Regions from separate parts of the Alsobacter sp. SYSU BS001988 genome, predicted to be linked through region 2. Evidence: riboswitches for the same ligand, from Rfam matches in the RefSeq annotation. Region 2 holds a riboswitch; the other holds the start of a gene.
The links. Region 2 has a riboswitch for cobalamin ahead of ACYVO7_RS09740 (CbtB domain-containing protein). Riboswitches for the same ligand answer to the same signal wherever they lie in the genome.
Positions count from the first base shown of each region.

Region 1: another riboswitch for cobalamin. It lies ahead of ACYVO7_RS00410 (DUF1636 family protein); the one in region 2 lies ahead of ACYVO7_RS09740 (CbtB domain-containing protein).

Region 1 is NZ_JBTAMK010000001.1:78,851-94,405, forward strand. Features, by position in the region: gene ACYVO7_RS00400 (cobyric acid synthase) at 1-237, opposite strand, end outside; gene cobO (cob(I)yrinic acid a,c-diamide adenosyltransferase) at 264-899, opposite strand; cobalamin riboswitch at 1,008-1,216, shown strand; gene ACYVO7_RS00410 (DUF1636 family protein) at 1,333-1,743, shown strand; gene cobW (cobalamin biosynthesis protein CobW) at 1,740-2,801, shown strand; gene cobN (cobaltochelatase subunit CobN) at 2,813-6,142, shown strand; gene cobG (precorrin-3B synthase) at 6,139-7,455, shown strand; gene ACYVO7_RS00430 (precorrin-8X methylmutase) at 7,448-8,080, shown strand; gene ACYVO7_RS00435 (precorrin-2 C(20)-methyltransferase) at 8,083-8,829, shown strand; gene cobJ (precorrin-3B C(17)-methyltransferase) at 8,826-9,599, shown strand; gene ACYVO7_RS00445 (cobalt-precorrin-6A reductase) at 9,581-10,327, opposite strand; gene cbiE (precorrin-6y C5,15-methyltransferase (decarboxylating) subunit CbiE) at 10,354-11,598, shown strand; gene ACYVO7_RS00455 (cobalamin biosynthesis protein) at 11,595-12,002, shown strand; gene cobM (precorrin-4 C(11)-methyltransferase) at 11,999-12,778, shown strand; gene ACYVO7_RS00465 (cobalt-precorrin-5B (C(1))-methyltransferase) at 12,877-13,992, opposite strand; gene ACYVO7_RS00470 (cobyrinate a,c-diamide synthase) at 14,110-15,438, shown strand; gene ACYVO7_RS00475 (succinylglutamate desuccinylase/aspartoacylase family protein) at 15,476-15,555, shown strand, end outside.
Region 2 is NZ_JBTAMK010000004.1:41,148-56,702, forward strand. Features, by position in the region: gene ACYVO7_RS09690 (bifunctional aspartate transaminase/aspartate 4-decarboxylase) at 32-1,651, opposite strand; gene ACYVO7_RS09695 (hypothetical protein) at 1,939-2,352, shown strand; gene ACYVO7_RS09700 (aspartate-alanine antiporter-like transporter) at 2,417-4,120, opposite strand; gene ACYVO7_RS09705 (Spy/CpxP family protein refolding chaperone) at 4,513-5,010, shown strand; gene ACYVO7_RS09710 (hypothetical protein) at 5,091-5,618, shown strand; gene ACYVO7_RS09715 (ABC transporter permease) at 5,678-6,712, opposite strand; gene ACYVO7_RS09720 (sugar ABC transporter ATP-binding protein) at 6,774-8,273, opposite strand; gene ACYVO7_RS09725 (sugar ABC transporter substrate-binding protein) at 8,287-9,321, opposite strand; gene abc-f (ribosomal protection-like ABC-F family protein) at 9,511-11,133, opposite strand; gene ACYVO7_RS09735 (SDR family NAD(P)-dependent oxidoreductase) at 11,287-12,150, shown strand; cobalamin riboswitch at 12,209-12,403, shown strand; gene ACYVO7_RS09740 (CbtB domain-containing protein) at 12,499-12,684, shown strand; gene ACYVO7_RS09745 (CbtA family protein) at 12,694-13,437, shown strand; gene ACYVO7_RS09750 (hypothetical protein) at 13,363-13,719, opposite strand; gene ACYVO7_RS09755 (tripartite tricarboxylate transporter substrate binding protein) at 13,716-14,699, opposite strand; gene ACYVO7_RS09760 (chloride channel protein) at 14,791-15,555, opposite strand, start outside.

The DNA.
Region 1 (15,555 bases), on a different contig from region 2:
CTCGCTCTGCGGCTTCAGCAGCACCGGGTTCATGTGCACGGTCGGCGCCACCCCGCAGGCGCGCGCCTGCAGCGCCTGGGCGCGGCCGATCTCGCCGCCGTCGGCCGTCACGGCGGCGTTGTTGGACATGTTCTGCGGCTTGAAGGGCCGCACCGCCAGTCCGCGGAGGCGAAAGGCGCGGCAGAGGCCGGCGACGACGAGGGACTTGCCCACGTCGGAGCCCGTGCCCTGCAGCATCAGCGCCCGTGCGGCGGGCCGCGCCATCAGAATTCGATGCCCTGCTGGGCCTTCACGCCGGCCGCGAAATGGTGCTTCACCACCGTCATCTCGGTGACGAGATCGGCGGCCGCGATCAGCTCCGGCTTGGCGTTGCGCCCGGTGACGACGACGTGCAGGTCAGGCCGCCGGGCCGAGAGCGCGGCCACCACCTCGTCGAGCGGCAGATAGTCGTAGCGCAGCGCGATGTTGAGCTCGTCGAGCACGACGAGCCGGATCGCCGGGTCGGCCATGAGCTCCTGCGCCTTGCGCCACGCGGCCTCGGCGGCGGCGACGTCGCGGGCGCGGTCCTGCGTCTCCCAGGTGAAGCCCTCGCCCATCGTGTGCCAGCGCACGAGGTCCTGGAAGCGCTCGAGCGCATGGCGCTCGCCGGTGTCCCAGGCGCCCTTGATGAACTGCACCACGCCGATCGGCCAGCCATAGCCGAGCGCGCGCATCGCCAGCCCGAAGGCGGCCGTCGACTTGCCCTTGCCGGGGCCCGTGTTGACCATCAGGAGCCCCTTGGATTCGATGGTCTTGGAGGCCACCTCGGCGTCCTGCACGGCCTTGCGCTTGGCCATCTTCTCGCGATGGCGGCGCTCGGCGTCGGGTTCGGCCGGGGCGCTGTCGGGGGCGTCGGTCATGATCGGTCTCGCGGTCGGGCGGACATCAAGAGCATGGGCCGGGAGCGGCGCGCAAGACGGATGCGGGGTCGGGCGGCCGCTTCATTGACAGGCGTCGGCCCGCGCGCCTATCACTGGGGCCGTGAAGGTCCCTCGCATGAGGGTGAATAGGGAATGCGGTGAGGGTGGCTCCGGGCCAGCCGATTCCGCAGCTGCCCCCGCAACTGTCAGCGGGTAGCCGCGCGCCACAGGCCACTGGACCGGTTCACCGGTTTCGGGAAGGCGGCGCGAGGCGCCGATCCGCGAGCCAGGAGACCTGCCCTCACGACGACTGAGCTTCGGGCGGGGCGCCCCGGAGCGGTTCGACGGCCCATGGCCGCCTGGATCGGGGACGCGACGCGTGCCCGCATGCGCCCGACATGATGCGCCTCACGGCGCGGGAGATCCGGGACGCATGGCCGACACCACGATCCATATCTGCGTGACCTGCCGGGCCGCCGAGGACCCGCTCGAAGCCGAGCAGGGCCGCGCCGGAGCGCGCCTGCACAAGGCGGTCGCCGATCTCGCCGCCGCGCGCGGCGCGCCGGTGCGGGTGGTCGGGGTGGAATGCCTCAGCGTGTGCAAGCGCCCCTGCACGGTCGGCTTCGCCGCGCCCGGCAAGTGGACCTATGTGTATGGCGACTTCCCCGCCGAGACCGGCGCCGACACGATCCTGGCCGGCGCCCTGCTCTACGCCGAGGCGGGCGACGGCCTCATTCCCTGGAAGCAACGTCCCGACGCCCTGAAGAAGGGCGTCGTCGCCCGCACGCCGCCGCTCGCGTCGGCGTCATCCCCCGTTCCCCCGCTCGCCGAGGCCGCAGAATGACCGCGACGCCGCACACCGCCCTGCAGAAGGTCCCCGTCACCATCGTCACCGGCTTCCTGGGCGCCGGGAAGACGACGCTGATCCGCCATGTGCTGGAGAACGCAGGCGGGCGCCGGCTCGCTTTGGTGATCAACGAATTCGGCGACGTCGGCGTGGACGGCGACATCCTGCGCTCCTGCGGGGTGGAGAGCTGCCCCGAGGAGAACATCGTCGAGCTCGCCAACGGGTGCCTGTGCTGCACGGTGGCGGACGACTTCATCCCCGCCATCGAGGCGCTGCTCGCGCACGAGCGCCGCCCCGACCACATCATCGTCGAGACCTCCGGCCTCGCCTTGCCCAAGCCGCTGGTGAAAGCCTTCGACTGGCCGCCCATCCGCTCGCGGCTCACCGTGGACGGCGTCATCGCGGTGGTGGACGGCGCCGCCGTGGCGGCCGGCCGCTTCGCCGACGACCCGGCCAAGCTCCTGGCGCAGCGCGAGCAGGACGGCGCGGTGGACCACGACAACCCGCTGGAGGAGGTCTACGAGGACCAGCTCCTCTGCGCCGACCTCGTGGTGCTGAACAAGGCCGACCTGCTCGACGCCGACGATCTCGCCCGCGTGACGGCCGAGATCGGCGCGGCGACGCCCCGCGCGGTCAAGATCGTGCCGACCCGCGAGGGCCGCATCGAGGCCGACCTGCTGCTGGGCGTCGGCGCCGCCGCCGAGGACGACCTCGCCCAGCGCCCCTCGCATCACGACGACGAGGAGGGGCACGACCACGACGACTTCGACAGCTTCGTGGTCGAGATGCCGGCGGTGTCCGATCCCGCCGCGCTGGTCAGCCGCCTCGCCCGCATCGCCGAGGACTACGACGTCCTGCGCATCAAGGGCTTCCTGGAGGTGTCCGGCAAGCCGATGCGGCTTCTGGTGCAGGGCGTCGGATCGCGCTTCCGCCACCAGTTCGACCGGCCATGGGCGCCCGGAGAGGCGCGACGCGGGCGGCTCGTGGTGATCGGCGAGAAGGGCGTCGACCGCGCCGGCCTCGAGGCCGCCCTGGCCGATCCCGTCGCGGCCTGAACGGAGCCGGCATGCACCTGCTGCGCACGGAGACGCGGACGCTCGACGCGGCGGAAGCTGCGGTCGACCTTGCGCAGTCACCGGCGGACCTGGTGTTCCTGTCCTTCACGGACAGCGACCTGAACGCGCTGTCGCAGGCCTGGGAGGACGGCGCCGGCCGCTATCCCGACCTGCGCGTCGCCGGGCTCGCGCAGCTGAAGCACCCCTATTCGGTCGACCTCTACGTCGCCAACGTCGCCTGTCGGGCGCGGCTGGTGCTGGTGCGGCTGCTCGGCGGCCTCGACTATTGGCGCTACGGCGTCGAGGAGCTCTCGGCCGCCGCCCGGCGGGAGGGCTTCGACCTCGCGATCGTGCCGGGCGACTACCGGCAGGACGAGCGGCTCGACGCCGCCTCGACCCTGCCCGCCGAAGACCTGCGGCGTCTCTGGGGGTGGTTCCACGAGGGCGGCCCCGACAATCTGGCGCAGTGCCTGGCCTTCCTGTCCACCCGCATCGGCCGTCCCCTGGGGTGGCGCGAGCCGGCCGCCGTCCCCGCCATGGGGGTCAGCGCCGACCTCAGCCGGGCCGGCGCGGCGGCGGACGCGCCGCGGGCGCTCGTCACCTTCTACCGGTCCGTCCTGATGGCGGCCGATACGGCGCCCATCGCGGCGCTGGCCGACGCCCTCGCCGAGCGCGGCTTCGCGGTGACCAGCGCCTTCGCGTCGAGCCTCAAGGACCCTGCCGCCGCGGCGGGGCTTTCGCGGCTGATCGCCCGCGAGAAGCCGGACGTCATCCTCAACGCCACCGCCTTCTCGGGCCGGGCCGACGCCGGGCCGGGCGTGCTCGACGAGGCCGACGCGCCCGTGTTCCAGGTCATGCTGTCGGGCTCGCGCCTGGAGGCCTGGCGCGAGACGAGCCGCGGGCTGAGCGCCGCCGACCTCGCCATGAACGTCGTGCTGCCCGAGCTCGACGGGCGCATCATCGCCGGGGCGATCTCGTTCAAGGCCGAGGCGCCCCGGCGCGAGCGGTTGGAGTTCGCCAGCCTCCTGCACCGGCCGGAGCCGTCGCGCGTCGCCGCCGTGGCGGACCTCGCCGCCGCCTGGGCGAGGCTGCGCCGCACGCCCGCGGCGGAGCGCCGCGTCGCCTGCGTGCTGTCCGACTATCCGCACAAGGGCGGCCGGACCGGCTATGCGGTGGGGCTGGACACGCCGGCCAGCGTCAGCGCCATCGCCGAGGCGCTGCGGGGAGCCGGCTACGCGGTGGGCGAGGCCATCGACGGCGCGCTCCTGATGGACAGGCTGACGGCCGGCGGGCCGACGGACTCCTCCGGCTGGGAGCGCATGTCCGTCGCCGACTACGCGGCCCATTTCGCCGCCCTGCCGCAAGCCCTGCGGGACGCGATCACGGCGGCCTGGGGCGATCCCGCCGACGACCCGGCGGTGGCGGACGGCGCGTTCCGGTTCAGGGTGGCGCGCTCGGGCGCCCTCCTGGTGGCGCTGCAGCCGCCGCGCGGACGGCCGCAGGACCGCAAGGCGGACCACCACGACGCCAACCTGCCGCCGCGGCACCTCTATGTGGCCTTCTACGCCTGGCTGAGGACCGTGGCGGACGTCCACGCCATGATCCATTGCGGCGCGCATGGCACGCTGGAATGGCTGCCCGGCAAGGCCGTCGCGCTGTCGCGCGACTGCGCGCCCGAGGCGGTGCTGGGCCCCATGCCGGTCGTCTATCCGTTCATCGTCAACAACCCGGGCGAGGCCGCGCAAGCGAAGCGCCGGATCGCGGCCGTCACGGTGGGCCACCTCACGCCGCCCCTGGCGGAGGCCGGCCAGCACGGCGCCGCGGCGGAGCTGGAGGCGCTGTTCGACGAATATTCCGACGCCCAGGGCCTCGACGCCCGCCGCGCGCGGCTGATCGCAGCCGCGATCCTGGAGCGCGCCGTCGAGACGGGCCTCGCCGCCGAGGCGGGAGTCTCCGATCCGGCCGATCCCGAGGACGGCCTGCAGAAGCTCGACGCCTGGCTGTGCGACCTGAAGGAGGCGCGGATCGGCGACGGCCTGCACGTGTTCGGGCGCTCGCCCGAGACGGGCCCGGCCGGCGCGCTGGCCTCCGGCCCGGCCGAGACGGCGGCGCTCCTGAAGGCTCTGGACGGCCGCTTCGTCGAGCCCGGCCCCGCCGGCGCTCCCTCGCGCGGGCGCGCCGACGTGCTGCCGACCGGGCGCAACCTGTTCAGCGTGGACCCCCGCTCCATCCCCACCCGCACGGCCTGGGAGATCGGCAAGCGCACCGCGCAGGAGATCGTCACCCGCTACGCCCAGGACCATGGCGACTGGCCCAAACGGATCGTGCTCGATCTGTGGGGCAGCGCCACGATGCGCACCGGCGGCGACGAGATCGCGCAGGCGCTGGCGCTTCTCGGCGTGCGGCCGGTCTGGGACCACGCCTCCTCGCGGGTGTCGGGCTTCGAGATCCTGCCGCCGGCGGTCTTCGGCCGACCCCGGGTGGACGTCACCCTGCGCATCTCCGGCCTGTTCCGCGACGTCTTCCCCGGCCAGATCGCCCTCTTCGACGACGCCGTCCGGGCCGTCGCCGAGCTGGACGAGGACGACGACGAGAACCCGCTGGCCGCCGCCCGGCGCGCCTCGACGGCCGAACCGCTGCGCATCTTCGGGACCGCGCCGGGAGCCTACGGGGTCGGGCTCGGGCGCGTCCTGGCCGAAGGCGCCTGGGAGAGCCGCGACGACCTCGGCGCCGCCTATCTGGCGGCGAGCTCGCACGCCTATGGCCGCCAATCCGACGGGTCCGCGGCGCCCGCCGCCTTCGGCGAGCGCGTGGCCAGCGCCGACGCCTTCGTGCATGTTCAGGACATGGCCGAGCAGGACGTGCTCGATTCCGACGCCTTCGCCGAACATGAGGGCGGCTTCGCCGCCGCGGCGGCCAGCCTCGGCTCCACGCCGGCGCTCTACCACGCCGACACGGCCGCGCCGGACCGCACGCGGGTGCGCACGCTGGCCCAGGAGGTCGCCCGGACCCTGCGGGCGCGGGCCACGAACCCGCGCTGGCTCGAAGGCCAGATGCGCCATGGCTGGCGCGGCGCCTCCGAGATCGCAGAGACGGTCGACAATCTCTTCGCCCATGCGGCGCTGGCGGAGGTCGTCGAGAGCCGGCAGTTCGACATGATGTTCGACGCGGCCTGCGGGGACGAGCGCGTCCGCGCCTTCCTGCTGTCGGCCAATCCGGCCGCCGCGCGCGCCATCGCGCAGCGGTTCGACGAAGCGCAGCGGCGCGGGTTCTGGCGCCCGAGGCGCAACTCCACGGCCAGGATCCTGGCCGAGATGCGCGCGGACGGGGGCGCGCCGTGACGGCCGCCTCGCTGCGCAAAGGCTGGTGCCCGGGCGCCCACCGCCCCATGCTGACCGGCGACGGCCTGCTGGTGCGGCTTCGCCTCACCGGCGGCGTGGTCCCAGCCCCACTGGCGCGGGCCGTCGCGGACTGCGCGCGGCGCTTCGGAAACGGCGCGCTGGATCTCAGCGGCAGGGCCAACCTGCAGCTGCGCGGGGTCTCCGACGCCAGTTTCGGCCCCCTGACGGAGCGGCTCGAGGCCCTCGGCGTGCTGGACCAGGATAGGGACGGCGAGGCGGTGCGCAACGTCGTCTCCAGCCCGCTCGCCGGGCTCGACCCATCGGCCCTGCTCGACGTCCGGCCTGTCGTGGAGGCGCTGGAGCGCCGCCTCGCCGGCGACGCGCCGCTGCACGCGCTGCCGGCCAAGTTCGGTTTCCTGGTCGACGACGGCGGGCGTTTCGGCCCCGGCGACGTCGCGGCGGACGTGCGCTTCGAGGCGCGGCCTGGGCCGAACGGCCCGGTCTTCGCGGTCGGCCTCGGCGGCGACCGGCGGGACGCCGTCCTGCTGGGCGCCTGCGCCCCCGACGCCGCGCCCGACGCGGCGGCGGCGCTGGCCCGGACCTTCATCGCCTTGCGCCGGACCGGCGCCGACGCGCCGCGCCGCATGGCGGCCATGCTGGCCGCGACGGGGGCGGAGCCGTTCCGGGCCGCCGCGCAGTTCATTGAAACGGCCGACGCGCCCGTCCCCGAACGTCGGCCGGCGCAGCCCTTGGGCTATACGGACCTCGGCGGCGGCCTGGGCGCGATCGGGTTCGGCGCGCCCTTCGGCCGCTGGGCCGCCGACGACCTCGACAGCCTCGCCGGCATGGCCGAGCGCTACGGCCCGGGCGAGCTGCGCCTCACGCCCTGGCGCGCCATCATGGTCCCGGTCCGCGTGGAACGGCTCGAGGCCGAGCCGGGCGGCGCGCAGCCGGCCGTGGCGCAGCTGCTTCGATCCTCTACATTCATCGCCGACCCCTCCGACCCACGGCTCGCGGCGGCCGCCTGCCCGGGCGCGCCCGACTGCGCCAGCGCCACCACGGCGACCCGCGAGGACGCCGCCCTGCTGGCGCAAGCCGCGCGCGGGCTGGCCCCGTCCGGCGTCACCCTGCATGTGTCGGGTTGTCCGAAAGGCTGCGCCCGTCCGCATGCGACGGACGTGGCGCTCGTCGGCCGGAACGGTCTATACGACCTCATCCGCCATGGCCGGGCCGACGCAAACCCGGTCCGCCGGGGGCTGACCGCCCGAGAGGCGCGGGACCTGATCGAGCAGATGGGACGCAGCGTTGAGTGACCGCACCGACTACATCCGCGAGGGCGCGGAGATCTACCGGCGCTCTTTCGCGATCATCCGGTCGGAAGCCGACCTGGCGCGCTTCACCCCCGAGGAGGAGGTCGTGGCCGTGCGGATCATCCACGCCTGCGGGATGGTGGAGACGGCCGCCGACATCGTGTTCACCCCCGGCGCCGTGGCGGCGGGACGCGCCGCGCTGCGGGCCGGCGCGCCGATCCTGTGCGACGCCCGCATGGTGGCCAACGGGGTCACGCGCGCCCGGCTGCCGGCCGACAACGAGGTGATCTGCACGCTCGACCATCCGGAGACGCCGGCTTTGGCCGCCCGCTTGGGCACGACCCGTTCGGCCGCCGCCATGGAGTTCTGGCGCGACCGCATGGGCGGCGCGGTGATCGCCATCGGCAATGCGCCCACCTCTCTGTTCCGGCTGCTCGAGATGCTGGACGAGGGAGCGCCCCGGCCGGCCGCCGTGATCGGCATGCCGGTCGGCTTCGTGGGCGCGGCGGAATCCAAGGACGCGCTCCTCGCCGACGGCCGGGCGCCGTCGCTGGTGGTGCGCGGGCGCAAGGGCGGCAGCGCCATGGCGGCGGCGGCCGTCAACGCGCTCGCGAGCGAGCGGGAGTGAGCATGGAGCCGCACCCCTCCCCCTCCGCGGGCGTGCTGCACGGCGTCGGGCTCGGCCCGGGCGACCCGGAGCTCCTCACCGTCAAGGCCGTCAAGGCCGTGCAGTCGAGCCCCGTCGTGGCCTATTTCTGCAAGAAGGGCCGGCGCGGCAACGCCCGCACCATCGTGGAAAGCTGGCTGAAGCCGGGCAGCGAGGAGCTGCGGCTCGTCTATCCGATGACCGTGGAGGCGCCCTTCGACTCTCCCGAGTATGTCGCCAGCCTGTCGGGCTTCTACGCCGAAGCGTCGGAGGCCATCGCGGCCCACCTGGCCGCCGGGCGCGACGTGGCGCTGCTGTGCGAGGGCGACCCTCTCTTCTACGGCTCGTTCATGCACATCTACATGCGCCTGCGGGACCGGTTTCGGGTCTCGATCTGCCCGGGCGTGACCGGCATGTCGGGCTGCTGGACCGCGGCGGGCGCTCCGATCACCTGGGGAGACGACGTGCTCACCGTCCTGCCGGGCACGCTGAGCCGCGACGCGCTCGTGGCGCGGCTCGCCCGCACCGACGCCGCCGTGGTGATGAAGATCGGCCAGAACTTCGCCAAGGTCCGCGACGCCATCGCGGAGGCCGGCCTGTTGGCGCGCGCCATCTATGTGGAGCGCGGCACCATGGCGGAGCAGAAGATCCTGCCGCTCGCCGAGAAGCTCGACGACGAGGCGCCGTATTTCTCGATGATCCTCGTTCCCGGCGAGGGACGGCGGCCATGAGCGCCGGACCGGGCCGCCTCGTGGTGGCGGGCCTCGGCCCCGCCGGGCCGGACTGGCTGACGCCGGAGGCCTCCCAGGCGCTCGCCGAAGCGACCGACGTCGTCGGCTACGGCCCCTATGTGGACCGCGTCCCCGAGCGGCCGGGCCTCTTGCGCCACGCCAGCGACAACCGCGTCGAGGTGGACCGCGCCCGCCACGCGCTGACGCTCGCCTCCGAGGGCCGGAGCGTCGCCGTGGTGTCGGGCGGCGACCCGGGCGTGTTCGCCATGGCGTCGGCCGTTTTCGAGGCGGTCGAGGCCGGTCCGCCGGAGTGGCGCGGCCTCGACATCCGGGTGCTGCCGGGCGTCAGCGCCATGCAGGCCGCGGCCGCCCGGCTCGGCGCGCCGCTGGGGCACGACTTCTGCGCCATCTCGCTGTCCGACAACCTGAAGCCCTGGTCCGTCATCGCGCGCCGGCTCACGGCGGCGGCGCAGGGCGACTTCGTGATCGCGCTCTACAACCCCGCCTCGAAAGCCCGTCCGGGGCGGATCCATGAGGCCTTCGCGCTGCTGCGGGCCCACAAGGACGGCGCCGCGCCGGTCGCCTTCGCGCGGGCGGTGGGGCGCCCGGACGAGCGCATCGTCCTCGCCACCCTGGCGCAGGCCGACCCGGCTCTGGCCGACATGAGCACCCTCGTGCTCGTCGGCTCTAGCGAGACGCGGCTGCTGGAGAGGCCGGGGGCGGACCGGCCCTGGCTCTACACCCCGCGCAGCTATGGAGCCGGGCGGTGAGCCTCCAGCCAGGCCATCACGGCCTCGACGTCGTGCAGCCGCGGGACATCCGGGGCGGGCGGGCGGGCCACCATCACGACCGGGATGCCGAGCCGGCGCGCCGCCTCCAGCTTGGCGGAGGTCGCGCCGCCGCCGCTGTTCTTGGTGACGACCATGTCGACCCCCGTCCGGCGCATCAGCTCCTCCTCGTCGGCGACGCCGAAGGGGCCGCGCGCCAGCACGAGCTCGCGCCGGGGCAGCCGCTCGAGCCCGTCCGGCGGGTCGATGCTGCGCACCACATAGCGGTGCTGGGGGGCCGCCGCGAAGGCCGGCAGGGACAGGCGTCCCACTGTCAGGAACACGGTGCGGGGCTCGGGCCCGAGCGCCTCGACGGCCTGTTCCATGTCCGGGACCTCGATCCAGCGGTCGCCCTCGCCGGGCGTCCAGGCCGGGCGGGTGAGGACGACCAGCGGCGTCCCGGTCTCGGCGCAGGCCAGGGCGGCGTGGCGGGACATCTGCGCCGCGAAAGGGTGGGTCGCGTCCACCACGGCGTCGAAACCGTCCCGGCGCAGGACATCGGCGAGGCCCGCGGGGCCCCCGAACCCGCCGACGCGCGTCCGCAGCGGGGCCGCCGCCGGCGCGCTGGTGCGCCCGGCCAGCGAGAGGACGGCGTCGATGTCGGGCCGGCCGGCGAGGCGGCGCGCCAGCGCGCTCGCTTCCGTCGTTCCGCCCAGGACCATGACGCGCATCGGTTGATCCACTCCCGGAGGCCGGCGTGACGCCGGCCCCGCACGCCGCGCCGCAGCGCTGGCTGTCGATCGTCGGCATCGGCGAGGACGGCCTCGACGGCCTCTCTCCTGCCGCACGCCGGCTGATCGAGCAAGCGGAACTCGTGGTCGGCGGAGAGCGGCACCTCGCCTTCGTCGAGGGGGTCGGTCCCGGCCGGCGCATGGCGTGGCCGTCGCCGCTGACCGACGCCGTTCCGCGCATCCTGGAACAGCGCGGCCGGCCGGTCTGCGTCCTGGCCAGCGGCGACCCGTTCTTCTACGGCGTCGGGGCCACCCTGGCGCCCCATGTGGCGGCCGAAGAGGTGATCTGCCTCCCGGCGCCGTCGGCCTTCAGCCTGGCGGCGGCCCGGCTCGGCTGGGCCCTGCAGGACTGCGCGCTGGTGTCGCTGCACGGTCGCGCCTTCGAGCGGGTCGCCCCGCATCTGCAGCCCGGGGCGCGCATCCTGGCGCTGTCGTGGGACGGCTCGACCCCGGCCCGCCTCGCCGCGCATCTCAGCGCGCGCGGCATGGGGCGCTCGCGCCTCACCGTCTGCGAGGCCATGGGCGGCCCCCGCGAGCGGCTCACCACGATGGCGGCGCAGGACTACGCGCTCCAGGAGGTCGATCCGCTCAATCTCGTCGCGGTCGAGATCGCGGCGGACCGCGACGCCGCGGTCCTGAGCCTCGCGGCCGGGCTGCCGGACGCCCTGTTCGAGACGGACGGGCAGATCACCAAGCGCGAGATCCGGGCCATGACGCTGTCGGCCCTGGCGCCGCGACGGGGCCAGCTCCTCTGGGACGTGGGCGCCGGCTCGGGCTCGGTCGCGGTGGAGTGGATGCTGCGCCATCCCGCCAACCGCGCCGTCGCCGTCGAGGCCCGGCCGGACAGGGCCGCCCGCATCGCCCGCAACGCGCTGGCGCTCGGCGTGCCCGACCTTTCGATCCGCGAAGGCCGCGCGCCGGCGGCGCTCGACGGCCTTCCCCCGCCCGACGCCGTGTTCGTCGGCGGCGGCGCGACCGATCCCGCGGTGCTCGACGCCGCCTGGGCGGTCCTGCCGGACGGCGGGCGGTTCGTGGTCAATGCGGTGACGCTGGAGACGCAGGCCGAGCTCATCGCCCGGCATCGGCGCTTCGGCGGCGACCTGGTCTCCGTCCAGATCGCCCGGGCCGACGCCGTGGGGCCGTTTCATGGCTGGCGGCCGGCCATGCCGGTCGTCCAGTGGGCGGTCAGCAAGGGAGCCGGGCGGCCATGAGCGCCGGCCCGGCGCTGGCCATCGGGGTGGGATGCCGCAAGGGCTGCGCGGCGGAGGCCGTCGCGGCGCTGGTGCGGCGGGTCCTGGCCCTGCACGCCGGGGCGGCGGAGGGGACGGCCGCGCTGTTCACCATCGTGGACAAGCAGGCCGAGCCCGGCATCGCGGCCGCCGCCGTGGCCTTGGGGCTGCCGCTCGTCTATCTGCCGCGGGCGGCGCTGGAAGAGGCCGCGCCCGCCGCGCTGACGCGCTCGGAGCGGGTGGTCGCCCTGTTCGGCGTGCCGTCCGTCGCCGAGACGGCGGCGCTGGCCGGGGCCGGGCCGGGATCCCGGCTGCTGGCGCCGCGCGTCAGCCAGGACGGCGCGACCTGCGCCATCGCGGTTTCGCAAAAGGGAGAGCCGTCATGACCGTGCATTTCATCGGCGCCGGCCCGGGCGCGCCGGACCTCATCACGGTGCGCGGGCGCGACCTCGTCGCCCGGTGCCCGGTCTGCCTCTACGCCGGCTCGCTGGTGCCGCGCGAGATCCTGGCGCATTGCCCGCCGGGAGCCCGCATCGTCGACACGGCGCCGCTCTCGCTGGAGGCGATCGCCGCGGAATATGAGCGCGCCGAGGCGGCGGGCCAGGACGTGGCGCGCCTCCACTCCGGCGACCTCTCCGTCTGGAGCGCCATGGGCGAGCAGCTGCGGCTTTTGCGCGAGCGCGGGATCGCCTACACGATCACGCCGGGCGTGCCCTCCTTCGCGGCCGCCGCGGCGGCGCTGGGGCGGGAGCTGACGCTGCCCGAAGTGGCCCAGTCGGTGGTGCTGACCCGCACCTCCGGGCGCGCCTCGTCGATGCCGGAGGGCGAGACGCTGTCGGCCTTCGCCCAGACCGGCGCGACCCTGGCGATCCACCTCTCCGTGCACGCGCTCGACCGCGTCGTGGCGGAGCTGACGCCGCATTACGGGCCGGACTGCCCCGTCGCGATCGTGTACCGGGCGTCCTGGCCGGACGAGCGGATCCTGCGCGGGACGCTGGGCGACATCGCCGCGGAGGCGGCCCGCTCGCCGATGGAGCGCACGGCCGTGATCCTGGTCGGCCGGGCGCTGGGCAGCGAGGATTTCCGCAACAGCGCCCTCTATGACGCCGACTATGCGCGCCGCTTCCGCACGCCTGGCTGGCGCGGGACGGGCGACGCCTAGAGCATGTTGCGAAAAGGTGGAAACCGGCTTTTCGCGCCAAGGCATGCGAGTGCCAGGACACGAGAGCATGTTGTGTTTCCGTCGAAACACAGCATGCTCTAGACCCGCCTGAACGGCGTGCGGGCCACGAGCGCGCCCTGGCGGTCGAAGACCACGACCTCGAGCTCCGCATCCGCGCCGGCCAGCGCCTTGGCGGCGGTGCGCCACGCCGCCTCGGCCACCACGGCGGGCAGGTCCACCTGCGCGTCCCGGGCGCGCTGAAGCACCTCGTTGGCCGCGTTGGCGGTCTCGGCGGCGCGGGCCAGGTCCTCGCCCCCGCCCGCGTCGCGGATGCGGTCCGCCAGCCAGCCGAGATCGACCTCGCCGCGTCTGGAATGCAGGTCCAGGAGCCCCTGGCCGAGCTTCGTCATCTTGGCGAAGCCGCCCGCGACCGTGACGCGCCGCACGGGGTGGCGGCGGATATATTTCAGCATGCCGCCGACGAAGTCGCCCATGTCGATCAGGGCGGCGTCCTCCAGCCCGTGCAGGCGCTGGACGGCGGCCTCCGAGGTCGAGCCGGTCGCGCCCGCCACATGGTCCAGCCCCACCGCCCGGGCCACGTCCACGCCACGGTGAATGGTGTGGATCCAGGCCGCGCAGGAATAGGGCGTGACGATGCCGGTGGTGCCCAGGATGGAGAGCCCGCCCACGATGCCGAGCCGGCCGTTCAGCGTGCGCTGCGCCAGCGCCTCGCCGCCCGGGATGGAGATCTCGACCACGACGTCGCCGGGCGCGCCAAGCAGGGCGGACGCCTCGGCCACCGCCAGGCGCATCATCTCGCGCGGGACCGGGTTGATGGCCGGCTCGCCGGGCGGGATCGGCAGGCCCGGGCGGGTGACCATGCCGACGCCAGGTCCGGCTCTGAAGGTCACGCCGGAGCCCGGCGGCCCGCGGCGCACCGTCGCGACCACCAGGGCGCCATGGGTGACGTCCGGGTCGTCGCCGGCGTCCTTGACGACGCCGGCCGTCGCGGCCTCGCCGGAAAGCCCGGTCGCAGCCAGCGCGAAAGCGGGCCTTGAGCCGTTCGGCAGGGCGATGGCGACGGGATCGGGGAACCGGCCGGTGACGAGGGCCTCGAAGGCGGCGCGGGTCGCGGCCGTCGCGCAGGCGCCCGTGGTCCAGCCCCGGCGCAGCTGGGGATGGGGTCGCTCGGGGTCGCTCGGGGGCTGGCTCATGCCCGGACGCTCATCGCCGAAAGCTCATGGGTGCGGTCCTAGCGCGATGCGGTCGGGGCGCAAAGCTCTTCTCGCAAGAGCCTTGATGGCGCTGCGCGTTTCGCGCAGGGATACGGCATGACTGCGCATCCCACGCCCGGCCTCGTGATCGTCGCCCCCCGCTCGTCGAGCGGCAAGACCACCGTGACCCTCGGCCTGCTGCGGGCCTTCGCGCGGCGGGGCCTGCGCGTCACCGGCGCGAAATGCGGGCCGGACTACATCGACCCGGCCTTCCACGCCGTCGCGACCGGCCGCCCGAGCCTCAACCTGGACGCCTGGTCGATGCCGCCGGCGCTGCTGTCGGGCCTCGCCGCGCGCGTGACGGCCGACGCCGACCTGGCGCTTTGCGAGGGCCTCATGGGGTTGTTCGACGGCGTTCCGGCGGCGCCGGGCCGCTCGGGATCGTCCGCCGACGTCGCCGCCGCGCTGGGCTGGCCGATGCTGCTCGTCCTCGACGTGAGCGGCCAGTCGCAGTCCGCCGCCGCGATCGTGAAGGGCTGCGCGACCTATGACGCGCGGGTCCGGCTCGCCGGGGTGGTCGTCAACAAGGCCGGCAGCGCCCGCCACATCAGGCTGGTGCGCGACGCCGTGGAGGCGCTGGGCGTCCCGGTCTTCGGCGCCCTGCCCCGCTCGGAGGCGGTCAGCCTGCCGGAGCGCCATCTCGGGCTCGTGCAGGCGAGCGAAACGAGCGGGCTCGACGCCCGCCTCGACGCGATGGCGGACCTGGTCGAAGCCCATCTGGATCTCGACGCCATCCGGGGCTCCGCCCGGCCTTCCTCCCTCGGGGCGGACGGATCGGACGGACTGGCCCTGCGCCCGCCCGGACAAAGGATCGCCCTGGCGCGCGACGACGCCTTCTCGTTCATGTATCCGCATCTGCTGCAGGGCTGGCGGACGGCCGGGGCCGAGATCGTACCCTTCGCGCCGCTCGCGGACGAGCCGCCCGCCTCCGACTGCGACGTTTGCTGGCTCCCCGGCGGCTACCCGGAGCTGCATGCGGGACGCCTGTCCGCCAACCGTCGGTTCCTGGACGGCCTGCGGGCCTTCGCCGAGACCCGGCCGGTGCATGGGGAGTGCGGCGGCTACATGGCGCTGGGCCGGACCCTGACCGACGCCGCCGGCGTGGAGCACCCGATGGCCGGGCTCCTGGGCGTGCGCACGAGCTTCGCCCGACGCAAGATGAATCTCGGCTATCGCGACGCGGCGCTCGCCGCCGACGGACCGCTGGGCCGGGCCGGCGCGCGCCTGCGCGGGCACGAGTTCCATTACGCCAGCGTCACGGATCCGGGGGAGGACGGGCCGTTCGCGACGGTGACGGACGCCTACGGGTCCGCTCCCGCCCCGTCCGGCGGCCGGCGGGGGCTCGTGACGGGCTCCTTCTTCCACGTCATCGCGCGCGCCGACTGACGCGCGCCCCTCTTTCGAAGAAAAGCGGCCCACGCCCATGCGCACCGACATCATCGACCTTCCGCCCGACGTCCCCGGCTCCCGCCGCAGCCTGACGGCGCTGCGCTTCGGGGCGCC
Region 2 (15,555 bases):
GACCAGCTCAACGCCCGCGTCACGGGCCGGTTCACGCCGGCTTGGACGCGGCCTTGGCGGCCTCGAAGGCGTCCCGGTACCCGCGCGCGATGGAGCGGACTCCCCGCCCGATATCGTCATAGGCCTCGTCGGGCAGGTTCGCCAACGAGACCCTCAGCGACCAGTCCGGAGCCGAGAAGCCGCCTCCGTTCAGGAGAACGATGCCGTGGGCTTCGGCCAGGCGGAACGCCAGGTCGAGCGGATGCACATGCGTCTTCAGATAGTCGACCGCCTCGTCCCCGATGTTCTTGCGGGCCCAGAACTCGAAGTCGATCAGGCCATAATAGGCGTCGAAGTTCGGATTGGGGGCGAGTTGCAGCCCGAGCCCTTCGATCAGGGCCCGCGCCCGCCGGTTCACGATCTCCACGCAGGCCTTCTGATAGGCCTTCGAGGCGTCCATCATCTCCGACAGCGAGAACAGGCTCATCATGACCTGCTGCGGCAGGGACAGGCCGGCCGTGTGATTGAGAGCCACGTCGCGGCTGTCGGCGACGATCCGGTCGATGAATTTGAGCTTGCGCGGCTCCAAGGTCAGGGGGGAGTAGCGCTTGTCGAGCGCCTCGAGATCGGCCGCAGGCCGCTGCGAGATCATCGTGTCGAAGATGTTGTCCTCGTGGACCGCGATGACGCCCAGCCGCCAGCCGGTGCACCCGAAATATTTCGAATAGGAATAGACGCCGATCGTATTGTGCGGAAGTTCGCCGAGCAGGGACCTGAAATCGTCGACGAAGGTCCCGTACACGTCGTCGGTGAGCAGCATCAGGTCCGGGCGCTTGGTCTTCACCAGCGTGGCGATCTTGGCGATCGTCTCCTTGCTCATCGCCATTCCGGTCGGATTGCCGGGGTTCACGACGAAGAAGGCCTTGATGGACTTGTCTTCCAGCTTGGCGATTTCCTCGTCGGCGTACTGGAAGCGGTTTTCCTGCGGCGCTTTGATCTGCACCATCTTCAGGTCGTAGTCTTCCAGGTGCGTCATCTCGAGATAGGGCGTGAAGATCGGCGTCCCGAGGGCGATGGTGTCGCCGGGGCGCAGGAGCCGATTGGCCTTCAAGGACTTGAAGATGTAGCACATCGCGGCCGTGCCGCCCTCGACCGCATAGAGGTCGAACTTGCCGGAGGGCCGCGGCTCGCCGCACATCGCCCACATCAGATACTCACGCACGATCCGCTCGTTGTGGACGAGCATCCGGTCGGGCACCGGATAGTTGTCGCCGATGATCGAGTCCACCAGCTCATGGACGAACGCGTCGCGGTCGAAGGCGAACGTCTCCTCCGCGAAGCGGACCATCGCGGCGAGATGGTCGGCGCCTGGCATGCCCGCATGCTCGGCGAGCCAGGTCTCCAGCCGCGCCGCCACGCCGCTGGCCTGCGGCATGCCGCCGAGGCCGGCGGGATGGTCCATGACCCGCCTGCTCTCGGTCAGAGCGAACAGCCCGAGAAGAAAGAAGGCCTCGCGCGGCTTGGTGGCGACCCAATTCGGGTTGCCCCGGCCGGCGTTGAGGAAAGCCGACTGCGTGGTCCGCGACGTCGCCTTGGCGAGGCTGATCAACTCGTCCTTGATCTCGAAGGGGCTGAGAGCTTCGAATTTCCTCAACGTGAGGATGTCGGCCATGGTCGCCTCCCTCGGCGCCCGGTCCGGGGCCGCCGCTTGATGACGCGGCAGCATGGGCGGCCGGCTCGACGGCTTGAAGTATCTTACTGTTACGCGGAGCCGGGCGCGCGTAGCTCTGGTCCGCGGGGCGAGCCGCGGCCCTATACCGTAAGATACTCAAGGTTGAGGCGTGACGAGCCTATGCTGCCTGGGTTCATGGGCCTTGCTTGACGAGCCGCCGGCGCGTCGCCGCAGGCTCCGGAGCGAAGCTGATGCTCGCTCCGCAGACCGGGATAGGGGGACAGCACATGAGGACGGCGCTCACCTGGGCCATGGGGGCTTGCGCTCTCGGGGCGACGCTCTCGTCCGGCGCGCCCGCGCAGTCGGCGGGCGAACTCTCGGGCGCCTATGTGGGACCCGGGCAAAGCTGCGATGACATCTTCGTCACCCGCAACGGCAAGACCAGCTTCAAGGCGCCGCGCAACGCCTTCAGTTCCGCGATCCTGATCCAAGGCGGGCGGCTGAGCACGCCGCTCGCGACCTGCAAGATCGGCCGCTCGTCCAGGGACAAGGCCGTGATCACCCTCAACCTGAACTGCACCAACGCCCTGTCGCCGGAAGGCGTGAAGGCCTATGTGCTGCGCAGGGACGACGGGGCCCTGGTGCGGCTCTCCGGCCCCAACGAGACGGGCGGCGAGACTTACGAGCGCTGCGGCCGCTGAGGCCCGAGGAGCGCGGGCCCTTGGCTCCATCGTCCGGTTCAGCTCTCAGGCGTCGGCGCCGCCGTCACGGGGCCACGAGCGTCACGATGATCGAGCCCCATGTCGTGAGCAGGATGTGGCCGATGGGAACGGCCGGCGTGTAACCGAGCACCGCGACGGGGCTTCCGGAGCGCTCCTGGACCGCCGCCATCGCCGCCGTCATGGTCTGGGCGCCGGCGATCGCGCCCAGCACCAGAACGAGGTTCATGCGCAGGACGAAGCACCCGAACAGCAGGCTGATGATGGGCGGCGCCAGGGTCACGATCATGCCGCCGAGGAGCAGCCCGACCCCCACGTCGGCCACGGCCTGGAAGAAGACGGGGCCCGCGTGCAGACCGGTCATCCCGACGAAAGCCGCCAGGCCGAGCGACGTCATCAGGTTGACGGCTCCGTCCGGGATGCGACCGAACAGAGGCAAGCGCGTCCTCAGATGCCCCACCACTAGGCCCGCCAGCAACGTCCCGACGCTCGTGCTCAGCGAGATCTTGAGCCCGGCGATGGGGAAGGTGACGAGGACGCCGACAAGCCCGCCGAGGAAGATCGCCAAACCGAGCACCACGAAGTCGGTGGAGTCGACGGGAGCGACCACCACGCCCAGGCGCGCCGCCACGGCCGCGACCACGTCCTCCGGCCCCACCAGCCGGACGACGTCGCCCTTTTCCAGGACCACGCCGGGCGCGATCGGAACTAGCTCCCCGCCTCTGCGGACCTCACGCAAATAGATCCCGCGCGCCCAATCCTGCCGGGCGATCTCGGCGAGGCTGGCGCCAAGCGAGTCGGACTTCTGGATCAGCACGTCGACCGACGCCACGGGCATGTCGAGGAGCTCACGATCTTCGACCTCCTCGGCCCGCGCGCCGACCTGTTCGACGATGGTTTCGCGGCGCCCCGAAATGGCCAGCACGTCCCCGGGCTGGAGAAGCAGATCCGGTCGGGCCGGCAGGAGCGCCGCGCCGCGCCGGACGCGCTGGACGAACAGCCGGTGCTCGCTGACGCCGCTCTCCGCCTGCGCCACCGTGAGGCCGGCCAGCGGAGAACCCTCCCGGAGAGCATAGGCGCGGACCTCGAAACGCCTCCACGCCGAGGCGACGCCGGAGGCCTGGCGCGTGATGCCCAGGGATTTCTCGAGGGCCAGCGCTTCCTGGCGGAGATCGGCGCCCATCAGGGTGGGCGCCACGATGCTGCAGAACAGGATCAGCCCGGCCGTCCCGAACACGTAGCAGACGGCGTCCGCCACCGCGATATGCGCCACGTAGCGGGCCCGGTCGGCCTCCGGGATCGCCAGGGCGTTGATCGCCTCGGTGGCGGTCCCCATCGCGGGGCTCTCCGTCAAGGCGCCGGACAGGAGGCCCGCCGCGAAACCCGGGTCGAGATGCAGAAAGCGGGCGACGGCCACGGCCGCGGCGAGCCCGCTGAAGGCGCTCACCAGCGCCACCAGGACGGGCTTCAGCCCATCCCGGCGCAGGGCCTGCAGGAATTGCGGCCCGACCGAGTAGCCGATCCCGAACAGAAAGAGCAGGAACAGGAAGGATTTCGTCATCGCCGAGATCGGCGGCTCGGCGAAGCGCCCCACCGCGATGCCCGCCAGGAGGGAGCCGGTCACCGGTCCCAGCCCGATGCCCGCCACCTTGAACCCGCCGATCCAGTAGCCGGCGCTGATCACCAGGAAAAGCGTCAGCTCGGGATATCGCACGAGGAAGTCGTGGAACCAGGCGAGCACGGCGTCCACTCCGAACAGATCCAGGTTCTGGCGCCAGCCAGCACGGCTTCATCATGGGTCCGCAGCTCGACCGCCGGCAGTGTCTTACTGTAGCTCGGCCGATCGCGGCCGCGATCGGCGCCGTCCTGGTCTCGACCAACCTGGCCTGCGTGGTCCGGCGGTCCGGGAGAGGCCCGCAGCCTTACAGTAAGATACCTGCCCGCAGCCCGCCGAAGTGCTTTGATCACGCAAGCGCTTCGAGAGAGCGGCCCGCCCATGCCACAGCGATGCGTCAACGCCCCTGCGATCGCTCTTGCATCGGCAGGCCACGACGCGGCCAGGACGGCGTCGGCCCGCGTGGCCTGCCTTCGGCCCGAGCTCCCCCGGAAGTCACCCGGCGTTCAGCGAAAGGGAGATCCCAGATGTTCAAGGCAATCGCGATCGGCGTCGCCGTAGTCGGCCTCGGCTTGACTTCGGCTCAGGCCCAGACTGCCTCACCTTCCGCAGCCTCGTCCGAAAGGCTCAGCAGCGCCGATCTCAGCGCCATCCTGGACGCCCGGGTGGCGGCGACCAAATTCGCCCTGCAACTCACCCCCGAGCAGCTGAAATTGTGGCCTCCGGTCGAGGAGGCGATCCGCTCCAGGGCGGCCGTCCGCCACATGCGGATCGCCAGGCTGCAATCGGGGCAGTGGGAAGAGGCCGGCGTCGTCGAGCTGATGCGGCAGCGGGCCGACAACCTCATGCAGCGCGGGGCCAGCTTGAAGAAGCTCGCGGACGCCTGGCAGCCCCTGGCCGCAACGCTGACCGAGGAGCAGAAGCATCGCTTGGCGGTCCTGGCCCTCTTCGTGCTCCGCGAAGCGCGGGAATTGCTGCCTCGCAACCGGTCGTCCGACAGTTGGGAGGACGACGGCGAGGAGTGATCGCGCGTTTCCGGCGCGCTGCGATCGAATTTGCCGGGTTCACGCCTGTGCGGCCCGGCCTTTCGGGAGTGGAGGTCGTGATGAAGAAGCTTGCTGCTTGCGCCCTCGCGGCCGTGGTCGCGCAGGCCCTGCTCGTCGCGTCGCCCGCGTCCGCCCAGTGGCGGGGCGGCGGGGGACACTGGGGCGGCGGATGGGGCCATGGCGGATGGGGGCATGGCGGATGGGGGCACGCCGGGTGGGGCGGCGGTTGGGGAGGGTGGCGCGGCGGCGGCTGGGGCTGGGGAGCCGGGCTTGCGGCGGGGCTGACCGGCCTCGCGATTGGCTCCGTCCTGGCGAGCCCCGCCTATGGCTACGGCTATCCCTACGACGGTCTGTATGACGGCGCGGGCTATGACTGGGACCCGTATGTCGCTGACCCCTATTACGGAGTCAGCTATGCGCCCGTCTATGCGGCGCCCCGCGTGGTGGTCGTTCGCAGAACCTACTACGTCCCGCGCCGGGTCTACCGGCGGCACGCCTATTGGGGACCGGCCTACTACCCTCGCGCCGCCTACCGGACAGCCTATGTGAGGCATGCGGCCTGGCGCGGCCGCCGCTACTGGCGCTGACGAGGGGCGCGGGCCCGCCGGAGGGGACGGGCCCCGCTCGCCCGACGGCGGCGCGCCTCTCAGGCGGCGCCGCGGCTGGCGGTGCGGAGCCTCTCGGCGTAGACGTTGATGATCAGGGCGGCCAGCAGGATGAGGCCGCGGATCAGGATCTTCAGGAAGCTGTCGATGTTGACGTGGTCGAGGCCGTTGTTGAGCACGCCGAGCACGAACAGCCCCAGGATCGTGTTGCCGATGCCGCCGCGCCCGCCGAACAGGCTGGTGCCGCCCACCACCACGGCCGCGATGGCGTCCAGCAGGTAGCTGTCGAACTCGTTCTGCTGGGCGCTGCCGAAATAGGCCACGCCCAGCATGCCGGCGACGCCGGAGCACACCGCCGAGATCACCAGCGCCGCGCCCACCACAAGGCCCGCATTGACGCCCGAGTTCTCGGCCGCCTCCCGGTTGCCGCCGACCATGTAGACGTAGCGGCCGAAGCGCGTGTAGGTCAGCGTCACATGGGCGACCAGCAGGAAGAGGGCCGCCACGATGACGATCCAGGGCACCCCCAGGAACGATCGGGAGCCCAGTGTGGCGATCAGCGGCGGCACCGAATAGGCGATCTGGCCGCGCACCAGCAGGGCGCTGACGCCCGCGCCGATCTGCATCATCGCCAGCGTCATGATGAAGGACGGGATCCCGATCCGGGTCACCCCGAACGCCGTCACGAGGCCGAGGAGCGCACAGGCGGCGAGCGCCAGCAGGATGGCGGCGAAGCCCGGCAGGGGCAGGTTCGCGATGTTCACGCTGGCGTCCTGCAGGGTGAAGAACGCGACCACGATGCCGGTGGCGTTCGCCACCGCCGCGACGCTGAGGTCGATCTCGGCCGTGAGGATCACGAAGGTGAGCCCGACCGCGATGATCCCGGTCACCGAGACCTGCTGGAGGATGTTCCAGACATTGCCGACGGTCGCGAAGGACGGGCTCGCGACCGAGAAGAACAGCACCAGGAACAGCAAGGTCAACAGGGGGGCGATGTTGCGCAGGCGCTGGGCCAGCCAGCCGCCGGCGCGCTGGGCGAGGGGAGACCGGCTTGCGGGTTTCGTCGTCGCGTCCATCGATGGGGTCCCCTGGGCAGGCTCGAAGAGGTGGGCGGTCCGGCCGGGCGCGCCGGGAGGGCTAGGCGGCGGCCAGCAGGTCCTCCTTGGAGACGCCGCGCTCGGCGAATTCCTGGACGATCTCGCCCCGGCGCAGAACCACGATGCGGTCCGCCATGGAGAGCACCGTCTCGGGCTCGGTCGACAGGACGATCACGGCGATGCCCTGCTCCTTGAGCGAGCGCACGATGCGCACGACGTCCTCCTTGGCGCCCACGTCCATGCCGCGCGTCGGCTCGCACAGCACCAGCACCCTGGGCGGGCGGGTGAGCCAGCGCGCCAGCGCCACCTTCTGCTGGTTGCCGCCCGACAGCGCGCCGAGGCGGGTCTCCGGCCCGGGCGCGCGGATGTTCAGGGCCTGGATGTGCCCCTTCGCGATGGCGCGCTCCCGGTCCGGCTTCAGCCAGAGCCGCGAGATCGTCTCCAGGATCGAGATCGAGACGTTGCGATAGATCGGCTCCTCGCCGAACAGCATGGCGCGCCGGCTTTCCGGCACGAAGGCCACGCCGGCGCGCTTGGCGTCCGCCGTGTTGCCCAGGCGGACCGCCTTTCCGGCGATGCGGATTTCGCCTCCGCCCGGCTGCAGCTTGCCGAAGAGCGCGCGCGACAGCTCGATCTGCCCGCAGCCCATATAGCCGTAGACGCCCAGCGCTTCGCCGGCCCTGACCTGGAAGCTCACGTCCCTGAAGGCGGGCGCGTGCGTCAGCCCGATCGCCTCCAGAGCCACGGCCGCGCCGCCAGGCCCCGCGAGGCGCACCGTCCCGGTCCAGCTCTCCTCCAGGTCGGCCGCGTGCGGGCCGATCATGCGGGCGATCAGCCAGCCCTTGTCGGTGGCGGGAGACACCCGCTCGGTCACGACCTTGCGGCCGTTGCGGAACACCGACACCACGTCGGAGACGCGCAGGACGTCGTCCAGGAAATGCGAGATGAAGACGATGCTGCGGCCCTCCTGCCTGAGGCGGCGCAGGACGCCGAAGAGCCGCTCCGTCTCGGGCGGCGACAGGGCCGAAGTCGGCTCGTCCAGGATGATGAGCTCCGCCCCGGAGAAGAGCACCCGGCCGAGCTCGACGAGCTGCTGCACGCCGATGGGCAGGAGCCCGGCCGGCGCGTCGACGTCGACGTCCAGCCCGAGCCGGGCGAGGAGATCGCGCGCGCCGCGCCGCATCGCGCCCCAGTCCACCAGCCCGAAGCGGTTGGTCGGCTGCGCGCCGAGATAGACGTTCTCGGCCACGCTCAGGTCCGGCGCGATGCTGAGCTCCTGGTGCACCATGCCGATTCCCGCCGCGAGCGCGTCGCGGGAGCCCCGGAACCGGGTCTCCCGCCCGCGCACGCGCATGACGCCGCCGAAGTCCGGATGGGCTCCGGCGATGATCTTCATGAGCGTGCTCTTGCCGGCGCCGTTCTCGCCGACCAGGCCGTGGATCTCGCCCGGCGCGAGCGCCAGGTCGACGTCCCGCAGCGCCTGGACGCCGCCGAACGCCTTGGAGATGCCGACCAGTTCCAGGATGGGCTCGACCGCCATGGCGCGGCGCCCGTCAGATCAGGAACTGCTCTTCCATCCAGGCCATCCCGGCCGCGTTGGCCTTGGTGACCACCGGCCCGTCGGTGATGATGTGCTTGGGGATGTCGGTTCCGGTCTTGGCGCCGTTCATCACGGCCGCGACGCCCGCGATGATCGCGCCGCCATGGATGCGGCAGGAGGGGTTGCGCACCGTCGCGAACATGCGCCCGTCGCTCACCGCCGCGATCGCGGGCGGCATGGCGTCCACGCCGCCGATCTTGATCTCGGTGCGCCCTTTCGCCTTCATGACGTTGTAGGCGGCGAGCGCCATGTCGTCGTTGTGGAAGAAGGCCGCGTCGATCTTGGGGTACTTGGTGAGGTAGGATTCCCAGAGCCGCACGGCCTTGGTGACGTCCCAGTCGGCCGGCTGCGTCTCGAGCACCTCGATCTTCGGGAACTTCTTGACCACGGAGTCGAAGCCTCGGGCCCGGCCCTGCGCGCCGGTGTGCCCAAGGGCGCCCTGGGTCATGATCACCTTGCCCTCGCCGCCGATGGCGTCGACGAGCGCCTGCGTGACGGAGGCGCCCATGAACTCGTTATCGGGCGCCAGGAACGTATGGACGTTGATGGAGTCCAGCGGGGCGATCAGCGTGTCCATGTCGATCACGGGCGTGCCGCCCTCGATCATGCGGTTCACGGGCGCTGTCAGCGTGCCGATGCCGAAGGCCTGGATGGCGACGAAGTCCCATTTCTGGGAGGCCATGTTGTCGATGGCGGAGCGCTGCTTCACGGCGTCGAGCTGGCCGTCGAACCAGGTGACTTCCACGTTGAAGAGCTTGCCCCAGTATTCGGCGGCCTGCTTGCCCTGGGCGCACCACGTGGCCTGAAGCCCGGCGTTGGAGAAGGCGGCCTTCAACGGCTTGCTGGACCGGCCCGCCTCCTTGGCCATCGCGGCCGCCATGAACGGGCTCACCCCCATGCCGCCGAAGAGCGCGGCGGCCCCTGCCGCCGCCGCAGAACCGAGCATGAGGCCGCGCCGGGACGCCCCGACGGTATCGTCTTGGGTCATGGTTTCCTCCACTGAGATCCGGACCTTTGCGGCCTGGTATCGGGAGTGAGGCTGGCACGGCGCACAGGCCGAGTCACGGGCGATCTGTGGACGGCGCGGCTGCTCCACGCGCCGCGCATTGCGCACGCCGGTCCGCGGCTCGCGCCCCAGGGCGCCGCGCCCTGCAGGCCATCGGACGGACGCGGCGGCTCAGCCGCGCAGGCCGGGCGCCTCCTGGCCCGTGCGGGCGACGTATTCGGCGTAGCCGCCGCCATACTGGTGCACGCCGTCCGGGGTCAGTTCGAGCACTCGGTTGGACAGGGCGCCCAGGAAATGCCGGTCGTGCGAGACGAACAGCATGGCGCCCTCGTAGTCGGCCAGCGCCGCGATCAGCATCTCCTTGGTGGCCATGTCGAGATGGTTGGTGGGCTCGTCCAGCACCAGGAAGTTCGGCGGGTCGTAGAGCATGCGGGCCATCACCAGCCGGGCCTTCTCGCCGCCCGACAGCACGCGGCACTTCTTCTCCACGTCGTCGCCGGAGAAGCCGAAGCAGCCGGCCAGCGCCCGCAGCGAACCCTGCCCGGCCTGCGGGAAGGCGTCCTCCAGGGACTGGAACACCGTGCGCTCGCCGTCGAGGATCTCCATCGCGTGCTGCGCGAAATAGCCCATCTTGACGCTGCCGCCCAAGGCCACGGAGCCGTCGTCCGGCGCCGTGGAGCCGGTCACCAGCTTCAGGAGGGTCGACTTTCCGGCGCCGTTGACCCCCATCACGCACCAGCGCTCGCGGCGGCGGACCTGGAAGTCCAGCCCGTCATAGATGCGGCGGTCGCCATAGCGCTTGCGGACCTTCTTGAGGCTGACGACGTCGTCGCCCGAGCGCGGCGCGGGCGGGAAATCGAACGACACCGTCTGCCGGCGCTTCGGGGGCTCGACCCGGTCGATCTTCTCCAGCTTCTTGACGCGGCTCTGGACCTGCGCGGCGTGGGAGGCGCGCGCCTTGAAGCGCTCGATGAACTTGATCTCCTTGGCCAGCATCGCCTGCTGGCGCTCGAACTGCGCCTGCTGCTGCTTCTCGTTGAGCGCCCGCTGCTGCTCGTAGAACGCGTAGTCGCCCGAATAGGTGGTCAGCGAGCCGCCATCGATCTCCACGATCTTGTTGACGATGCGGTTCATGAACTCGCGGTCGTGCGAGGTCATCAGGAGCGCGCCCTCATAGCCCTTGAGGAACGCCTCCAGCCAGATCAGGCTTTCGAGGTCGAGATGGTTGCTGGGCTCGTCCAGCAGCATCACGTCCGGCCGCATCAGCAGGATGCGGGCCAGCGCGACGCGCATCTTCCAGCCGCCCGACAGCGCCCCGACGTCGCCGTCCATCATGGCCTCGGTGAAGCTCAAGCCGGCCAGGACCTCGCGCGCCCGGCCGTCGAGGGCGTAGCCGTCGAGCTCCTCGAAGCGGGCCTGGACCTCGCCATAGCGCTCGATGATCTCGTCCATGCGGTCGGCCTGATCGGGGTCCGCCATGGCGGCCTCGAGCGCGCGAAGCTCCGCCGCCACGACGCTGACCGGCCCCGCGCCGTCCATCACCTCGGCGGCGGCGCTGCGGCCCGCCATCTCGCCGACGTCCTGGCTGAAATAGCCGATGGTGACGCCCCGATCGACCGCCACCTGCCCCTCGTCGGGCGCCTCCTGGCCGGTGACCATGCGAAACAGCGTCGTCTTGCCCGCGCCGTTGGGGCCGACGAGCCCGATCTTCTCGCCCCGCTGGAGCGCCGCCGACGCCTCGATGAAGAGGATCTGGTGCCCGTTCTGCTTGCTGATGTTCTCGAGTCGGATCATGGGGCTCGCGGGACCTGTCTTCGTGCAGGGCCGGCTTAGGGCATGTCGGCCCCGCGCGGAAGGGCCGAAGAGCCGAAACGGATCGCGGCCGGCCCGTTGACGCGGGGCGATCGCGGCCGAGTTCTATGCGGTGTTCCACCCGAGGAGGCGCCCATGACCCATCCCGTTCTCACATCCGGCGCGGTCGCCGTGGTCACCGGCGGGGCCGGAGGGATCGGCCTTGCGGCCGCGACCCGCTTCGCCCGGCTCGGCATGAGGGTCTGCATCGCGGACGTCGAGTCGGACCGGCTCCGGCAGGCCGCCCTCGACGTGGAGGCGCAGGCGCCGGGCGGCGCGGCGGACGTGATGGCGAGCGCGACCGACGTCAGCTCCCGCGACGCGCTGAAGCGGCTCGAAGCCGACGTCCTGGAGCGGTTCGGAAGCGTCGACCTCCTCATGAACAACGCCGGGATCCAGCCCGGCAGCGCGCTCTTCGGCGACCCGGACGCGTGGCGGCGCATCCTCGACGTCAACCTCCTCGGCGTCATTCACGGGACGCAGGTGTTCGGTCCGGGGATGATCGAGCGCGGCCGGCCGGGGCTCATCGTCAACACCGGCTCCAAGCAGGGCGTCACCACGCCGCCGGGCGATCCGGCCTACAATGTCTCCAAGGCGGGCGTGAAGGTCTTCACGGAGGCGCTGGCGCATGAGCTGCGCAACATCCCAGGCGCCAGGATCAGCGCCCACCTGCTGATCCCCGGCTTCGTCTTCACCGGCCTGACCGCCAAGGGCCGCGCCGTGAAGCCGGCCGCGGCCTGGACGCCCGAGCAGACGGTCGACTTCATGCTCGGCCGCCTGGAAGCGGGCGACTTCTACATCCTCTGCCCCGACAACGACGTCCCGCGCGAGCTGGACGAACGGCGGATCCTCTGGGCCGCCGAGGACATCGTCCGCAACCGGCCGGCGCTGTCGCGCTGGCATCCGGACTACGCGGACGCCTTCGCGGCCTTCGTGAAGGCCGGAACCCCGTCGGGCTGACCGCGAAGAAAGACCGGCCTCGGACGCTGATCCGGCTATGAAGCGCAGGCGACTGCGGCTATCGTGGCGCCGTGACGGTTCCCTTCGGGGATCAAAAGGGAACGCAGTGAAGGCGAAGAGCCCGATGCTGCGGCTGCCCCCGCAACTGTGAGCGGCGAGCGACGGCGCGTGGACCACTGGCCCTTCGGGGCTGGGAAGGGCGCCGGGGCGACGACCCGCAAGCCAGGAGACCTGCCGTCGCGACATCGGAATTCGGGCGGGGCGTCCGAAGGTGCGGCAGGGTCCGGGCGCGTGCACGGCCGTTTCGTCCTTCGCATTCCTCCCCGGTGAGCAACTCGGGGTGAGATCATGTTGCAGAACGCCTCCCAACACGTCGCCGCGCCGGTCCGCATCGAAGCGGGCGTCGCCATCCAGGCGCTTTTCGCCATTCTGCTCGGCGTCTTCGTCGTCGGCTTTGCGGGCTTTTCGCAGATCGACGCGGTCCACAACGCCGCGCACGACACGCGCCACGCCAACGCGTTCCCCTGCCACTAGGGGTCTGCCGTGTCCGTCTTCAGGTCCATCGTCTTCACCGCAGCCGCGGCGGGACTCCTGGTCGGCTTGGCGGTGACGGCCGTCCAGCATGTCCGCGCCGTTCCGCTGATCCACAAGGCCGAGGTCTACGAGAAGCAGGCCGAGGCGGCGCCCCGCGCGCCCGCCGCCGCCCCAGCCTCGGCCGTGCATGCGCATCCGGCCGGAACGCCCGCGCATGACCATGGCGCGGCGGCCTGGGAGCCCGCCAGCGGCCTCGAGCGCAACGCCTACACGGCGCTGTTCAACGTGGTCGAATGGGTGGGCTTCGGCCTCTGCCTCGCGGGGGCGCTCGTGCTGCTGCGCCGTCCGCCGACCTGGCGGGAGGGCCTGTTCTGGGGCATGGGCGGCTTCGCGGCCTTCGTGATCGCGCCCGGCCTCGGATTGCCGCCGGAGCTCCCCGGCGCTCCCGCGGCCGATCTGGTCGCCCGCCAGGCGTGGTGGATCGGGACCGCGGCCGCCACCGCAGGCGGCCTAGGGCTGATCGCGCTCGGCCGGACGGCGCTGACCAGCGCCATCGGGGCGGCCCTGCTCGTCCTCCCGCACGTGATCGGCGCGCCTCACGCGGTCGAAGCCGCGTCGAACGTGCCGGAGGCGCTGACGCGCCAGTTCGTGGCGGCCGTCACGGTCACCACCTTCATCTCATGGGCGCTGCTGGGCGTGCTGACCGGCCATTTCCTGCAGCGTTTCGGCAGGCGCGGCGACCTGACGACCTGACGCGTCGCCCATGGCCCGGCGCACGTCGCGGCTGGTGAGATGGAACCGCGCCGCCGGCGCCAGGCCCCGGCGGGCGATCTTGTCCGCCGCCGCAGCGTCGAACGCCGCCGCGTTCCGGCCGTAGAACGCCAGGCAATCGGCGGCTTGCGGCTCTTCCCCGGTCGACGCGCGCCCCAGCAGGACCCGGAAAGCGCGGCGGTGCACGAGGCACCCCGCGCCATGCCCGGCGGGCTGGAACTCCAGCGCGTCCGCCGTCTGGCCCCAGGCCGCCGGCGCGGTCATTCCACCTTGCCGATCTTGCGCGTCGCCACAATCAGCCGCGCGCTGTCGGAGGCCACGAAGCGGGCGAAGGCGTCCGCGTCCTGGTAGGCTGGCGGGCTTCCGGCCCGCTCGAAGATCTTCAGGGTCTCGGGGTCGCTCATCACCGTCTGCAGCGCCCCCCGCAGCCGCGCCAGGATGGGTTCGGGCACGCCCTTCGGGGCGAACAGCCCGGCCCAGATGTAGAATTCGACGTCAGGGTAGCCCAGCTCCTGGAAGGTGGGCGTGTCGGGGAATTCGGCGACCCGGCTCGCGCCCCAATTGGCCAGCACGCGCAACGCGCCGGCGTCCGCATGGGGCTTCAGCACCCCCGGCGCGGAGGCGATCGCCTGGATCTGCCCGGACAGGAGATCGTTCAGCGCCGGCCCCGCGCCCCGATAAGGCACGTGCAGGAGCTTGATGCCGGCCGATGCGGCGAACATCTCCATGGCGACATGCAGCGTGCCATAGCTCCCGGAGGAGCCGTACGGGATGGCCCCCGGCCGGGATTTCGCGTCGTTGACGAGGTCCTGCACGCTTCGCCACGGCGCGCTCGCCGGCACGGCCAGGAGGGTCGGGTCCGCCAGCACGCGCCCGATCGGGACGAGCTGGTCCACCTCGTAGGAGGGCGCCCGGTCGAAGAGGCGCGCCGACTCGGGCAGCACCGCCAGGGAGGAGAGCGTCATCAGCAGCGTGTGCCCATCAGGCGGCGCGTGCGCCGCCGCGGCGTTGCCGACGGCCCCTCCGGCCCCGGCCCGGTTCTCCACCACCACGGGCTTTCCGAGCAGCTTCTCCAGGGCGGCCGCCACGGGCCGGGCGGCGAGATCGGCCTGCCCGCCGGGCGGGAACGGCGCGATGATCATGATCGGGCGGTTGGGCCAGTTCGCCTGGGCGCGGGCGCCGGCGGGCGCAAGGGCGAGCGCTGAGGCCGCTCCGAGCCCGGCCACGAAATGTCGTCTGTCCATGGGGGTCACCTGGTCTGGCGCAGGCGGGGGCGCCCTGCGCGGAACCATCGTGCCTTCTCGGCCGCTCCCGGTCCAGACGGGCTCCGGGCCCTCACTGGCGCCCGACCAGGCCGAGATCCTCGCGCCGCTGCTGCTCGGCGATGGACGCCGAGAGGCGGAACACGTCGCGCGACCGGATCGCGCCGAGCAGACGGTCCGGACGCTTCGGGTCGACGATGGGCAGCACGCCGCGGTCGTCCTGGCCGAAGATGGCCACCACGTCGGCCAAAGTCGCCGTGGGCGGCACCCGCACCACGGGCGTCCCGATCAGGTCGGCCGCCGCGAGCGGAAGGTCGGGCTCGTTCTCGACCACCTCGACGAGCGCCGGATCGACCAGCCCGAGCAGCCGGCCATGGTCGTCCTGCACGGCCACCGCCTTGTTGCCGGCGTGGGACACCGCCCGGGCGACCTGGTCCAGCGAGGCGCTGGCCGGAAGGATGAACTTGGCGGGCCTGATCAGCTCCGAGATGCCGACCGTCGTCAGGCGGCTGATGTCGTGGCCGCCCTCCAGCGCGAGCCCGCGCTGCTGGAACCGCCACGTCGCGAAGCTGTAGCCGAACAGCCTGTCCGTCACGAGCGACGACACCACCGTCCCGAGCGCCACGACGAGCGAGGCTTCGTAGTTTCCGGTGCTCTCCAGCACCAGGAAGGCCATCGCGAGGGGGCTGCCGATGATGCAGGCGCCGAGAGCCGCCATGCCGACCAGCGCGCACAATGTGGGATTGGCCACGGGCACATAGGGGATGAGCTGGGAGAGCCAGGCCACCGCCTGTCCCAGTAGCGCGCCGATGAACAGCGAGGCGCTGAACAGGCCGCC